DNA from 2 places in the Bradyrhizobium elkanii USDA 76 genome. Region 1 is predicted to be linked to the other one. Evidence: predicted binding sites of a transcription regulator. Region 1 holds the regulator's gene; the other holds the start of a gene.

Region 1 (7,409 bases):
AAACCTTCAAGCCGACGCCGCGCTGCCTCGTGCAGGATGGCGCCGTCAGCCAAGGAGGTGAGCGACCATGACGCACGACATCGAACCGCCCCGCATCTACCCGACCCTGCGCTGCAAGGACGCCGAGGCGATGACCAATTGGCTTACGACGGTGCTTGGGTTCACCGAACACGTCGTCTACCGCGATGGCGGCGTGATCCATCACGCCGAGCTCGCCTATGGTTCCTCGATGCTGATGCTGGGCCAGGGCCGTGACGATGCATATGGCAGGCTGGTCGGCGACCTCGACAACCGCCGCACGGACTCGATCTATATCGCCGTCGACGATCCCGACGCGCTGCACGCGAAGGTCAAGGCTGTCGGCGCAAAGATCGAGATGGAGCTGCGCGACACCGACTATGGCAGCCGCGACTTCGCCTGCCGCGATCCGGAAGGAAATCTCTGGAGCTTCGGCACCTATTGGCCGAAGGCACACGAAAAGCCGCGACCGTGAGCCCGCGCAATCCGCGAGCTCACAAACGGGCAGCCGGGAGCGGACAGATCAGGCGGTGATGTCGGCGCTCGGGGCGGCCTTGGCGCCGCCCTTCGAGACGCCGACCAGGGCCGGACGCAGGATGCGCTCGCCGATCATGTAGCCGGCCTGCACGACCTGCACCACGGTGCCCGACGGCACCGACGGATCAGGCACCTCGAACATCGCCTGCTGGAAGTTCGGATCGAACTTCTCGCCGATCGGGTCGAACTTCTTGACGCCGTTCTTCTCCAGCGCGTTGAGCAGCGAACGTTCGGTCAGCTCGACGCCTTCGATCAGCGCCTTCAGGCCGGGATCGGCGGCTTCCTTGGTCTCGGCCGGCACCGCATCGAGCGCACGCTGCAGGTTGTCGGCGATGTCGAGCACGTCGCGGGCAAAGCCGGTGATGCCGTAGGTCTTGGCGTCGGCGACCTCGCGGCGGGTGCGCTGACGGAGATTCTCCATCTCGGCCAGCGTGCGCAGCGTCCGGTCGCGCGCCTCGGCGAGTTCCTTGGTCAGCGCCTCTGCCGATCCGGCCTCGGGCTCGTCAGGCATGATGTAGGGCTTCGAGACCACGGGCTCACCCGTCGGCGCCGAATTCTCGGTGTTGTCATTGGCCCGGTTCGGATCGGTCATGGCTTGCCTTCTCGAAAACTCGCGTCGGTTCAAATCTTGGGGATTGCTTGCCGGGATATCGTGCTTTGGGCGGCGAAAATCAAGCGCAACATACCGGTCTCGGGAACTGGGATCTCCGGCCTGGGTGAAGAAAACCCGTCAAATGAAAGCGAAATCGCCCTCCGGTCAGCCGCCCAGCATCTTGCTGACGATGCGCGCGGCATAATCGACGGTCGGGATCACCCGCGCATAGTTCAGCCGCGTCGGTCCGATCACACCGAGGACGCCCACGATCCGGCCCTGGGCGTCGCCGTAGGGCGCGATGATGGTCGAGGAACCCGACAGTGAGAACAGCTTGTTCTCCGAGCCGATGAAGATCCGCACACCCTCGCCGCGTTCGGCGCGGCCGAGCAGATCGATCACGCCGCGCTTGGTTTCGAGATCGTCGAACAGCGACTTGATGCGCTCGAGATCGTCGAGCGCATGCAGGTCCTCGAGCAGATTGGCGTGACCGCGCACGATCAGCTGACGGTCCTCGTTCTCGCCGCCGGACCAGCTCGCGATGCCCGCCGCGACCACTTTTTGCGTGAGCTGATCGAGCTCGGCGCGGTTTTGCGTCAATGCCGTCTCGAGCTCGAGCCGCGCTTCAGCCAGCGTCCGGCCGCGGATCCGCGCATTGAGGAAGTTGGTCGCCTCGGTGAGGGCCGAGGATGGAACACCCGGCGGCAGCGCCAGCACGCGGTTTTCGACCTGGCCGTCTTCGCCGACCAGCACGACCAGCGCCTTCTCCGGCTCCAGCCGCACGAACTCGATGTGCTTCAGCCGCGCATTCGACTTTTGCGTCAGCACCACCGCCGCGGCACGGGTCAGCCCCGACAGCCGCGTCAAGGCTTCGCCGAGCGCGGCCTCGACGGATTGCGCGCGGCCGACGGCAGCAAGCTGGGTCTGGATCGATTGACGCTCGGCCTCGGTGAGGTCGCCGACCTGCATCAGCGCATCGACGAAGAAGCGCAGCCCGAGTTCGGTGGGTAACCGGCCGGCGGAGGTATGCGGCGCATAGATCAGGCCGAGCTGCTCGAGATCCGACATCACGTTGCGGACCGAGGCCGGCGACAGCGGTAATGCGATCAGGCGCGAGATGTTGCGCGAACCGACCGGCTCGCCGGTCGCGAGATAGCTTTCGACGATTTGACGAAAAATGTCGCGCGAACGCTCGTTGAGCTGGGCGAGCCCGGCATGCGGCGCAATCAGGCCAATCGGATCGTGGTGAGTCACACTCCAGTCCCTCACAATTACTGCATAATTTGTCGATCCGGGAGGCCGATGACAAGCATGCATTCGGTCCCCTCGTACCGGACCATACCGGGGCCGAAAACCCTTGCCGCTGCCCCTTCCCGCTCCTACAAGCACGGCCAGCCAATTTTCTCGGATTTCTGGAGGATTTCATGCGGCCAAGCCGCCGTGCACCCGATGAACTGCGTCCCGTGTCGCTGGAACGCGGCGTCGTCAAATATGCCGAGGGTTCCTGCATGGTGAAGTTCGGCGACACCCATGTGCTGGTGACCGCCACGCTGGAAGAGCGGTTGCCGCCGTGGCTGAAGGGCCAGGGCCGCGGCTGGGTCACCGCCGAATACGGCATGCTGCCGCGTGCCACCCTGGAACGCACCCGTCGCGAGGCCTCGGCCGGCAAACAGGGCGGCCGGACGGTCGAGATCCAGCGGCTGATCGGCCGCTCGCTGCGCGCGGCCGTCGATCTCGAGGCGCTCGGCGAGCGTCAGATCACGGTCGATTGCGACGTCATCCAGGCCGACGGCGGCACCCGCACCGCCTCGATCACCGGTGCCTGGGTGGCGCTGGCCGACTGCATCAACTGGATGAAGACCCGCAACATGCTGAAGACCAATGTGTTGCGCGACAACGTGGCGGCGATCTCCTGCGGCATCTACCAGGGCACGCCGGTGCTCGATCTCGACTATGCCGAGGATTCCGAGGCCGACACCGACGCCAATTTCGTCATGACCGGCGACGGCCGGATCATCGAGGTGCAGGGCACCGCCGAGAAGACGCCGTTCTCGGAAGGCGAGTTCCTGGCGCTGATGGCGCTGGCGCGCAAAGGTGTCGCGCGTCTGGTCGACTTGCAAAAGATCGCGGTGGCGTAGTCAGATTGGTCATGCATCGCCGAATCACCGGAAGGCTCGTCATCGCCACCCATAATCCCGGCAAGCTTGCCGAGATGCGGGAACTGCTGGCGCCGCACGGCGTGGAGGTGGTGTCGGCTGGCGAGCTTGACCTCACCGAGCCCGAGGAGACCGGCGACAGTTTTCGCGCCAACGCGGCGATCAAGGCGATCGCGGCGGCGAGGGCGACCGGGCTGCCCGCCTTCGCCGACGATTCCGGCATCGTGGTCAACGCGCTCGACGGCGCACCCGGGATCTACTCGGCGCGCTGGGCCGGCGAGGGCAAGGACTTCATGGCGGCGATGACGCGGATCGAGCGGCTGCTGCAGGAACGCGGCGCCACCGCACCGGACCGGCGCAAGGCACATTTCGTGTCGGCGTTGTGCGTGGCCTGGCCCGACGATCATCTCGAAGAGGTCGAGGCCCGCGTCGATGGAACCCTGGTCTGGCCGCCGCGCGGCACTGCCGGCTTTGGCTACGATCCGGCCTTCCTGCCCGACGGTTACACGCGGACCTTCGGCGAGATGACCAGCATCGAGAAGCACGGCCTGCCGCCGCTCGGGCTCGGCCTGTCGCATCGCGCCCGCGCCTTCGTGAAGCTCGCGGAGATCTGCCTTGAGCCACGCTGACCGAGAAGCCTTCGGCGTCTACGTGCACTGGCCGTTCTGCCTGTCGAAATGCCCGTATTGTGATTTCAACAGCCACGTGCGGCATGCGCCCGTCGACGAGGATCGTTTCGTGCGCGCATTCGCCCGCGAGATCGAGACGACGGCCGCGCGCGTTCCGGGGCGGCAGGTGTCCTCGATCTTCCTCGGCGGCGGCACGCCGTCGTTGATGCAGCCGCAGACCGTCGGTGCCGTGCTCGATGCGATCGGCAAGCACTGGCAGGTCTCGCGCGATGTCGAGGTCACGCTCGAGGCCAATCCGACCAGCGTCGAGGCAACGCGCTTTCGCGGCTATCGCGCAGCCGGCGTCAACCGCGTCTCGCTCGGCGTGCAGGCGCTCGATGACGCCTCGCTGAAGGCGCTGGGCCGCCTGCACACCGCGCGCGAGGCGCTCGACGCGGTCGCGATCGCGCGTTCTGCATTCGACCGTTATTCGTTCGATCTGATCTATGCGCGGCCCGACCAGACGCCGCGGATGTGGGCCGATGAACTGAAGCAGGCGATCTCGGAAGCGGCCGAGCATCTGTCGCTCTACCAGCTCACGATCGAGGAAGGCACGCCGTTCTTCGGGCTGCATGCCGCCGGCAAATTGCAGACGCCGGATGAAGCGACCGCGCGCGCGCTCTACGACGTGACGCAGGAGGTCTGCGCCCGCGAGGGATTGCCGGCCTATGAGATCTCCAATCACGCCCGCGCCGGCGCCGAGTGCAAGCACAACCTCGTCTACTGGCGCGGTGAGGAATATGCCGGCATCGGCCCTGGCGCACATGGAAGGCTCGACATCGATGGCGTCAGGCACGCGACCGCAACGGAGCGGCGCCCCGAGGCGTGGCTGTTGAACGTCGAGGAGCGCGGCCATGGCGTCGTCAGCGATGACAGCCTCAACAGCGAAGAGCGCGCCGACGAGTTTCTGCTGATGGGGCTGCGGCTCGCCGAGGGCATCGATCCCAAGCGCTATGCGAAGCTCTCCGGCCGCCAGCTCGATCCGCACCGGATCGCGATGCTGCGCGAGGAAGGCGCGATCGCCGTCGACGCCGACGGACGACTGCGCGTCACGAAGTCGGGATTTCCGGTGCTCGACGCGGTGGTCGCGGATCTCGCCGCCTAGACTGAAGCGCGATGAGATTAGGTTGAGCTGGAACGGCGTCGAAATTTCACCTCTCCCTTGGGAGAGGTCGATTTGCGCAGCAAATCGGGTGAGGGGTTACGGTCTATCGAGAGAGCAAGAGCCCTCACCCGGATTGCTTTGCAATCCGACCTCTCCCCGACGGGGAGAGGTGAACTGAACCCGCGGCAAGCCGATTCAACCAAAAATCATCCCGCTCTGGGTGCACGGCGCCAAAATATCGAAAACAACCCCATGCACAGTAGCTGGCGGGTGCTTTAAAGCGATTTCAGGCCCGCGCCCGACGAAATTAAGCGCCAAAACTCTTCGGCGAGCCTGCGACCGGCGTGCTGCCGCCTGAGGCCACCTTCATGACCGCAAGGCCGCGCTCATTGGTGCCGTCGGAGCGGAAGCGGAACAGACCGTCGATGCCGGCGAAGCCGGACGGATTGGTCAGCGTCTCCGGCGCAAAGCGCTGCGCGCCTTGCGTGCGCGCGAGCGCCGCCATCAGCGCCACGGCATCATAGGCGAGCGTCGCGGTGCGCACCGGCTCGCCGCCATATTTGCTGCGGTAGCGGCCGGCGAAGCTGCGGAAGCCGGACGGATCGGGCGCGGCGTAGAGGCCACCCTGCAAGACCGGGCTCGCGAACACCCGCGGATTGTCCCACAGCCCGGTGCCGAGCAGCTGGATGTTGCGCAGATTGGCGCCGGCTGCGGTCAAGGCATCGGCGGTCGCGACCACCGAATCGCCATCGTCGGCGATCAGCAGCGCGTCGGCCTGGCCGAGCGCCTGCGCCACGGTTCGCGCCGGCGTCGCGCGATCGGCGCCATATTTCTCGAATGCGACGACGCGGCCGTTCTTGCGGCCGACCGCCTGCTTGAACGCGGCCTCGACCACATTGCCATAGGCATTGTCCGGCACCATCGCGGCGAACGAGCGCTTTCCGATCCCCGCCGAGTAGTCGACGATGCGATTGATGTCGGATTCCGGCAGGAAGCTCAGCAGATAGACGCCGCGCCCGGCGACGCTCGAATCGGTGGAGAACGCGATCACCGAGGTTCCGCGCGGCCGCGTCAGCTGCGCGACGGCCGGCACCGAGCCTGCGAACAGCGGTCCCAGAATGATTTCGGCGCCTTCGGACAGGGCCTGCTGGGCACCCTGCGATGCGCCCTGCGGGCTGCCGCCATCGTCCTTGATCAGGAGCTGGATGTTCGGGTTCTGAAATTCCGCCAGCGCCATTTCGGCCGCGTTCCGCATCGACTGGGCGGCAAGCCCGGCATTGCCGGAAGCCGACAGCGGCAGGATCAGCCCGATCTTGACCTGCCCGGTGCCGACCGCCTGCGGCTGCTGCTGCGGACCGGCAGGACCGCCTTCCTGGTTGCCGCTAGAAAACTGGCTCAAGCTCTGCTGCACGCCGGAACAGGCCGTCAGCAGCGGCGCGCCCACGATGAGGCCGAGCGCGGTCCGCCGGGTGGCGCCCGACGGCGGGGACTTGCGGTAATGCGGGCCTTCCATCGTCTCTCTTCTCTTGGCCGACCGTGATCAGCCAGGACTCCATCCAGCTCTGATGAGGCGGGTGGATTCAGGCATATTCTCGGCGAATAGTTAACTAAAACAAAAGGATTATGGCCCCGCGGCGCCCTTGCCGCGGCCTCCATTCCCCTCCCTCAGGCAGCGTTCCGTCACCGCCCTTTGCGGATGTGGCGCTAGCGCCGCCATCCCTCTAGAGCTTATCCCGTTCCGATTGAATCGGAACGGGGCTCTAGATTCTCGGTTTGACGCGTTTTCTTCACGCGAACCGGTACCCACTTCGCTCGAAAACGCTCTAGATTGGCATTATGCGCGCAAAAGCCAGTTCCCTCCACCATTCGGATGCCACAACAGGCGCTGCCGCCAAAACCTTTTCGATCGGCGGCCAGCAGCTGGCCGCGCCAAGGGCCGCACCCGGGCTCCATCTGGTCGCGACCCCGATCGGAAATCTCGCCGACATCACCCTGCGCGCGCTGGAAACGCTGGCCGGTGTCGACGTCATCGCCTGCGAGGACACAAGGATCACCCGCCGGCTGACCGAGCGTTATGCGATCGCCGCCGAGCTCGCGCTCTACCACGAGCACAACGCGGCCCAGGCCCGCCCCAAAATCCTGGAGCGCCTGGCGCAGGGCGCCGCGATCGCGCTGGTTTCCGACGCCGGCACGCCGCTGATCTCCGATCCCGGATTCAAGCTGGTGCGCGACGTCTGCGCCGCCGGGCATGCCGTGATCGCGGTGCCGGGGCCATCGTCGGTGCTGACCGCGCTGTCGGTCGCGGCATTGCCGACCGACCGGTTTTTCTTCGA
Region 2 (7,409 bases), 3.8 Mb from region 1:
GATGTTGACTTGCATCAAAAACAGGTGGGCGCGGCATGTTACTCAGCAAAATGGGGCATACGAGGAGATAAGCAAATGGTGACGCAAAGCAATCCCCACTTCTTTACAATTTGGGCCAAGGAGCGTCTCGATGAAATGGACGCCGCAGTGACATCGCTTGAAGGCAAGGTAGCCGAGGTGCAGGCCGATGTCCGCGACAAGGCTGAGAAGATTCTGGCTGAACTGCGCAAGCAGCGTGATGACTTCCGGGACACCATGAAGAAGCAATCGGAAGCTAACGAGGCCGCCTGGATCCAGGCGAAGGCAAAACTAGAGGATGACTGGCGCTCGTTCGAGGCCGAGGTCAGGAAATATGTCGAGAGCTTCGGCAAGCAAATCGAGCACCAGCAGGCGATGTTTAAGCTTCAAGCCGATGCCCAATTGAAAGCGTGGCGCGAAGCGGCCGACAAACTTGGCAGCGATGCCAAAAAATTCGCTTCTGAGCGTCGGGGCGATATTGACGCCGCCGTGAAGCGTATGAACGCCGATGCAGTCGAGGCGGAGAAAAAACTTGAGAAGTTGAACCAGGCGGGGACCCAGTCATGGTCCGCACTTATGGCAGCTTTGACGGAAACGCGTGCTGCCTTCGATCGCGCCAATGAGGCGGCACGGGACGCGTTCAAGCGAGCTGCCTGATCAAAGCACACTGGTTGGACTCAGAGAGACCGCCGCAAGGCGGTCTTTCTTTGGTACTCTACGAGGATCAAGAAATGACATTTGGCGGACTTCCGAAATTGGCCCATCGCGACATCTTGCGTTGCCGCACGAACTTGGTCGCTATCGGGGCAAAGCGGACGTAGAGTCACGCCGACGGTTTTATGGGTACACGGCCAAGAAAATCGTCATGCCCGGGCTTGACCCGGGCATCCATCGACCAGGAGAATCTCGCGAAGCAGGATGGATGGCCGGGTCAAGCCCGGCCATGACGGCCGCGAAAAGCCTACGCCTTCAACTCCACCGTCTTGAACTCGGCCGGCAGGATCACCTCCAGCAGTTCGACGTCGTCGGAGTAGTCCAGGATCATGTGCCGGATGCGCGGCGGCTGGGTCCAGGCGCTGCCTTGCTGCATCAGGGTCTCGCCCTCGCCTTCCATGTAGGTCTTCACCCAGCCCTTGAGCACGTAGACCATCTGGAAGTCGACATCGTGGAAGTGCAGCTTCGACACTTCATCGGGATTGCACGGTCCCTGCAGCCGGATGACGTGTGCCTGCGCGAGGCCATGCGAGGCGGCGGCGATGCCGAGGTCGCGGTACTTGGCATAGGCGCGCAGCCCGTCGGCCTTGAAGTCCTCTTCGCGGTGATGGCTGATCGCGACGCGCTGCTTCGGCCGCGCCTTGGTTGCAGCTTTCGCTGCGCTCTTCTTCGCCGCCGAGACGCGTCCCTTCGACTTGATGGTCTTGCGCGCGGACGATTTCGCGGACGTCTTCTTGGTGCCGGCGCCGAGCCCCGACCATTTCTTCTTCACCGCGGTCTTGGCTGCCGATCTTGATGCCGTCTTCTTGGCCATTGTTCGCCTCCCGTCTTTTTGTGACGGAGAGAGGCTAACACAAGTCGCGCGCCGCGAGGCGAGCAAAGGCGCACAGCGCGCTTTTGCTCCCTTGCCCGCTCAGTGCAGCCGGAACACGCCGTCGACGGCGCGCAGCTCGGCCGGCTTGACCAGCTTCGAATGCGCCACCGTCACCGAAAACAGCGGGCCTTCGAGCTTCGCCTGCCAGAACGCGAGGAAATCCTGCAGCGCCGGAAATTTCGGAAACAGGTCGTAGTTCTGCCAGACATAGGTCTGCAGCAACGAGGGGTGATCGGGCATCCGATAGAGGATTTGCGCCGTCGTCAGCCCGTACCCCAGCAACTGCTTCCGGAAATCGTCGGAAACAACCCCACCAACTCGCGAGACCATGCCAACCTCCTGTGACGGAGCGCATTCACGTGGTGGCCGACCTCCCCCGCCGGACCACCGGCAATGGATGCGCTCACATGAGAGAAATGTGACGCACGCGACTAACCCATCTCAAGCCTAAATGTTTAATAGGTTGTTGAAATTTCTTGCGTTGGCAGCAGCTTACCGCATCTGCTAATAGCCCCCGCGCCCTCTCCCTGGCGGCATTAAGGATGTCGAAATGATCTCGGCATCCCTTTGGCAGGCGGCACTTACGAGTGCCAATTTTTCTGCTAGAGGCACTTGCCCGCCGCCAAGGCTTGGCCTATCTCCTGCCTAGTCAGTCTGGCACTCGCTGGGCTGGACTGCTAACTCTCCAAAAATCTACAGCATCTACAAATGTTTAGGAGGACTGCATGAAATTCCGTCCGCTTCACGACCGCGTCGTGGTCAAGCGTATCGACGCCGAAGAGAAGACTGCTGGCGGCATCATCATTCCGGACAGTGCCAAGGAAAAGCCCTCGCAGGGCGAAGTCATCGCCGTTGGCCCGGGCGGCCGCGACGAAGCTGGCAAGCTGATCCCGATCGACCTCAAGGTCGGCGACCGCGTCCTGTTCGGCAAGTGGTCCGGCACCGAGGTCAAGATCGACGGTGAAGACCTGCTGATCATGAAGGAAAGCGACATCATGGGCGTGCTCGACGTCCCCGCTTCCAAGAAGAAGGCGGCCTAAGCGCCTCCTCCCTCCCCAGGCAAACCATTCCAAGGAAAAATTCAGATGGCAGCTAAAGAAGTCAAATTCTCCGTCGAGGCACGCGACAAGATGCTGCGCGGCGTCGACATCCTGGCCAACGCGGTGAAGGTCACCCTCGGTCCGAAGGGCCGCAACGTGGTGCTCGAAAAGTCGTTCGGCGCTCCCCGCATCACCAAGGACGGCGTCACCGTCGCCAAGGAGATCGAGCTCGAGGACAAGTTCGAGAACATGGGCGCCCAGATGGTGCGCGAAGTCGCCTCCAAGTCCGCTGACGCGGCCGGCGACGGCACCACCACCGCGACCGTGCTCGCGGCTGCGATCGTGAAGGAAGGCGCCAAGTCGGTCGCCGCCGGCATGAACCCGATGGACCTGAAGCGCGGTATCGACCTCGCGGTCGAAGCCGTCGTTGCGGACCTCCAGAAGAACTCGAAGAAGGTCACCTCGAACGAGGAGATCGCCCAGGTCGGCACCATTTCGGCCAATGGCGATGCCGAGATCGGCAAGTTCCTCTCCGACGCCATGAAGAAGGTCGGCAACGAGGGCGTGATCACGGTCGAGGAAGCCAAGTCGCTCGAGACCGAACTCGACGTCGTCGAGGGCATGCAGTTCGACCGCGGCTACATCTCGCCCTACTTCGTCACCAACGCCGACAAGATGCGCGTTGAGATGGACGACGCCTACATCCTCATCAACGAGAAGAAGCTCTCCTCGCTGAACGAGCTGCTGCCGCTGCTCGAGGCCGTGGTGCAGACCGGCAAGCCGCTGGTCATCGTCGCCGAGGACGTCGAAGGCGAAGCCCTCGCCACCCTCGTCGTCAACCGCCTGCGTGGCGGCCTGAAGGTCGCGGCCGTCAAGGCTCCGGGCTTCGGCGATCGCCGCAAGGCCATGCTGCAGGACATCGCGATCCTGACCGGCGGCCAGGCCATCTCGGAAGACCTCGGCATCAAGCTCGAGAACGTCACGCTGCAGATGCTCGGTCGCGCCAAGAAGGTGATGATCGACAAGGAGAACACCACGATCGTCAACGGCGCCGGCAAGAAGGCCGACATCGACGCCCGCGTTGCCCAGATCAAGGCGCAGATCGAGGAGACCACCTCGGACTACGACCGTGAGAAGCTGCAGGAGCGTCTCGCCAAGCTCGCAGGCGGCGTCGCGGTGATCCGCGTCGGCGGCGCGACCGAGGTCGAGGTGAAGGAGCGCAAGGATCGCGTTGATGACGCGATGCACGCGACCCGCGCGGCTGTCGAGGAAGGCATCGTCCCGGGCGGCGGCGTCGCCCTGCTCCGTGCCTCCGAGCAGCTCAAGGGCCTGCGCACCAAGAACGACGACCAGAAGACCGGCGTCGAGATCGTGCGCAAGGCGCTGTCGGCTCCCGCTCGCCAGATCGCGATCAACGCCGGTGAAGACGGTTCGGTGATTGTCGGCAAGATCCTGGAGAACAAGGCCTACAACTACGGCTTCGACTCCCAGACCGGCGACTATGCCGACCTCGTCAAGAAGGGCATCATCGACCCGACCAAGGTCGTGCGCACCGCGATCCAGAACGCTGCCTCGGTGGCCGCGCTCCTGATCACCACGGAAGCGATGGTTGCCGAGCTGCCGAAGAAGAACGCCGGCGGCCCCGCGATGCCTCCGGGCGGCGGCATGGGCGGCATGGACTTCTAAGCGACGAAGTCGTCCCGGACGCGGTGCAGCGCGAAGCGGTGCACCGCAGAGCCGGGATTTCGCTCAACGACAACGAAATGCAGAACCCCGGCAGCGATGCCGGGGTTTTTGTTTGGGCAAGCTCGCTTACTGCAGCGCGGCCAATGCGGATGCTTTGCACAACCTCACGCTGAGACAGGAGCCTCACGCGGCTCCCAGCATGCACGTTATGCACAACACTCTCCGTAAACATACGTTGGTCTGAGTTGACAATTTCAAAAAAATTTTGCGCGAGAGTCGCAAACCGAACCGACAGCGTCATCTTCGTCCCGCACAGTAAGCTCGGGACGAGATCGAACTTCACTCTCAAAAATCCGAATCGAGCACGGAGCGTCAGCTCCCGTGACGCGGGCGAGCGTTGCGGAGAATGCTTTCACTTGCGAGGGAGGCTGTACGGTGGGCGAAAGCGAAGAGGTTTTCTGCCGAGCCGCCTGAAGAAGCGGCGTTGAAGTCACATTGAGGATTCGTTCAAGGAGGGACCTGGCCGGTTGGAAGAAGCCCACTGACGAGCATGCAGCCCCCACTGCCGATGCTCCGTCAACCGCCGCAGGTGCGCGATGCCCCCCAACTACCCCGCGCACCGATCTGGGGCCAATCCAACCGGCCGGACTATTCTGCAAGGCAAAAGGCAAAAAGCAAAAGGCAATATGGGAGGGAGGCGCTCATGGGCATGGTGATGGTCAGATGTCCGCAAACCGGACACGCGATTTCCACCGGAATCAAAACCGATCGCGAGAGCTTTCGACGCAGCACCGTGTTCTTCGCGCGCACCCCCTGTCCGTTTTGCCGCGCGGATCACGCCTGGTTTGCGCGGGACGCGTGGGTCGATGAGCCGAGCATCCGCGTGCGGCGACGCCGCGGCGGCGGTTCGCCGGCCTGAAAATGGCCGCCACTTTTGACGACCGCGATGGAGGGACACCATGGCGCAGGTGCAGATCTCGACGGAAACGTCTGCCTGGCTGCTGCAGGCCAAGGACTTTCTCGACGAAGCGCGACGGCTGAAACCCGGTCTGAAGCGCAATGAGTTGCGCGAGACCGCAAAGGTGCTGCGCGAGATTGCGAAGCTCGAAGAGGCATCCTCCCCCGCACGGGAGCTTGATCGGCGGCCGGGAAGCTGACCGCACCGGGGACACGCTCACACGGCGTCGTCCGCCTCGATTTCCGGGATGCGCGGATCGTTGGCCGACGCCATTCCTCGCGTTCGAACCTTGTCGCCCGAGAAGATCTCCTCGGCTTCGAGACGCATGACGCGATGGCATTCGCACGCCGCCGCCAAGAGCCGCGCCCGATCGATCTCGATCTGGCCTCGTTGATCCGACCTGATCGCGCCGCGCTTGCGCAGGTTGCCCATCAGCAAGGTCACCGTTGTTCGTCGCACGCCGAGGATTTGTGACAGCGCGTGCTGGGTCAGCGGGAGGACGTCGCTGTCGACGCGGTCGCGAAGCTGAAGCAGCCAGCGCGCCATCCGCGCCTCGACCGGATGGAGCGCATTGCAGGCGGAGCCGAGCTGAAACTGGATCAGCATCGATCTGACATGCTTCTGGATTGCCTGCCGAATCCCGGGACTGCGGCCGAAAGCGGCATGAAAGCGCGCCGCCGGAACCCGCGAGGCGGTACCAGCCGCACGAACGACGGCGGTAATGCCTGACGGCGAGGCTCCAAGCACCGAAAGACTGCCCACCGCCCCTTCGCATCCAACCACACCGGTCGCGACCGTGTGCCCATCCGCCATGTCGATCATCAACAGGATCGCGCCGCTGTGAGGAAAGAAGACGTAGTCGATCTCGTCACCGGCGCGCGCCAGGACTGCATCCTGTTCGAGCGCAACGGTCTCAAGTTCGGGTCTCAGGAGGTCCAGATCCGCCGGCGACAATGTCGCGAGAAGGCGATTACGAGTTCCACCGGAAATGCTCACCTGCGGGAACGTCAAGGGTCGCACAGCATACTCACTCAAACACAGGATCAAAAACAAATTCCAAACGCTTGACCGCAAGGCGGAATTCTCTGCAGCAGCGCTTTTTAAAGTAGATGCAAATGCGCCAGCGGACGCAATAGCAAAATGCGCATCGCCGCCACCGTAGAACTTCGGGAACCCAACAGTTCCAGTTTCGCTTCGCAAGCGCCGCGCGCGAAATCCGAACCTGCTCTTTCACCACCCGCGCGAGGAGGAAGGTGGCGGACGCGGTGTGACCGTTCCGCTGCGGCACCCGTCAAGACGCGCGCGAGTGGCGGTCCGGCCACTGATGCGCCTGCGCGAGCAGTTCCTGCGCGTCCTTGATCTCGGCAAGATCGAGCGCCGCATCGAAGCCGGCGAGCACCGGCGCCAGCAATCGAGATATCTCCTCTGCCCGGCCGCTGCGGCTGTAAAGACGTGCAAGTCCCAGCGCGCCGCGCAGCTCGAACGTCCTGGTCTGCTGCCTTCGCGCAATCTCGAGGGCGCGGCGGAAGGCGCCCTCGGCGCCGGACATGTCAGGGCTGACGCGGCGCGACCGCAGTTCGCCCTGCACGCGGTAGAGCTCGGCATCCAGCCAGTGCTGCCCGGACTGCTCAGTCGCCTCGATCAACCCATCGATGATGTCGAGCCCGGCATCGACATGCCCGGCCTCCGCATTCGCCACGGCAATGTGCAATCCCCAGAACGGTTCACAGAGGTAGCAATCGTTCTCGTGAAGCAACGTCCAGCCACGCTGCATCTCAGCGAGACCTGCGGCCCGGTCGCCGGCACGCCACTTCTCCAGACCATTGAGATAGGTGCCGGCGGCGACATACAGCGGCATCGTGTGGTCCTGCGCCAGGCCCAGGGCAAGGATCGTCTCGGTCTGGCGCAACCTGCTGCCGCACAGCCCGTCGAAGACGGCCTTGTGAACCAGCGCATTGGCGCGCGCGAGCGCGCGCTGTTTCCCGGCGACGTTCACCGCTGCGCCCGCGAGCTGCCGGGCCCGATCGATCTCGCCACGCGGCCAAAGCACCAGGGCGAGAAATCTCATGATGACGAACGGCAAGTCGAGCGTCGAGGCCTTGAAGGTTGCCGGATCCGG

The links. The regulator HrcA, encoded in region 1, represses chaperone genes, less so after heat shock. The targets are predictions, from matches to a motif close to GTTAGCACTCNCNNNNNGNGAGTGCTAAC.
Region 2: JEY66_RS18520 (co-chaperone GroES) is a predicted target of HrcA. The motif match lies at 2,260-2,288, and genes of this name have one in related genera.

Annotation. Positions count from the first base shown of each region.
Region 1 is NZ_CP066356.1:34,784-42,192, reverse strand. Features, by position in the region: gene JEY66_RS00225 (VOC family protein) at 68-493, shown strand; gene grpE (nucleotide exchange factor GrpE) at 542-1,147, opposite strand; gene hrcA (heat-inducible transcriptional repressor HrcA) at 1,313-2,401, opposite strand; gene rph (ribonuclease PH) at 2,572-3,285, shown strand; gene rdgB (RdgB/HAM1 family non-canonical purine NTP pyrophosphatase) at 3,297-3,932, shown strand; gene hemW (radical SAM family heme chaperone HemW) at 3,919-5,076, shown strand; gene JEY66_RS00195 (penicillin-binding protein activator) at 5,384-6,589, opposite strand; gene rsmI (16S rRNA (cytidine(1402)-2'-O)-methyltransferase) at 6,913-7,409, shown strand, end outside.
Region 2 is NZ_CP066356.1:3,837,647-3,845,055, reverse strand. Features, by position in the region: gene JEY66_RS18535 (sll1863 family stress response protein) at 76-675, shown strand; gene JEY66_RS18530 (cupin domain-containing protein) at 980-1,546, opposite strand; gene JEY66_RS18525 (usg protein) at 1,646-1,936, opposite strand; gene JEY66_RS18520 (co-chaperone GroES) at 2,332-2,646, shown strand; gene groL (chaperonin GroEL) at 2,692-4,332, shown strand; gene JEY66_RS18510 (hypothetical protein) at 5,036-5,251, shown strand; gene JEY66_RS18505 (hypothetical protein) at 5,292-5,489, shown strand; gene JEY66_RS18500 (Crp/Fnr family transcriptional regulator) at 5,507-6,244, opposite strand; gene JEY66_RS18495 (adenylate/guanylate cyclase domain-containing protein) at 6,582-7,409, opposite strand, start outside.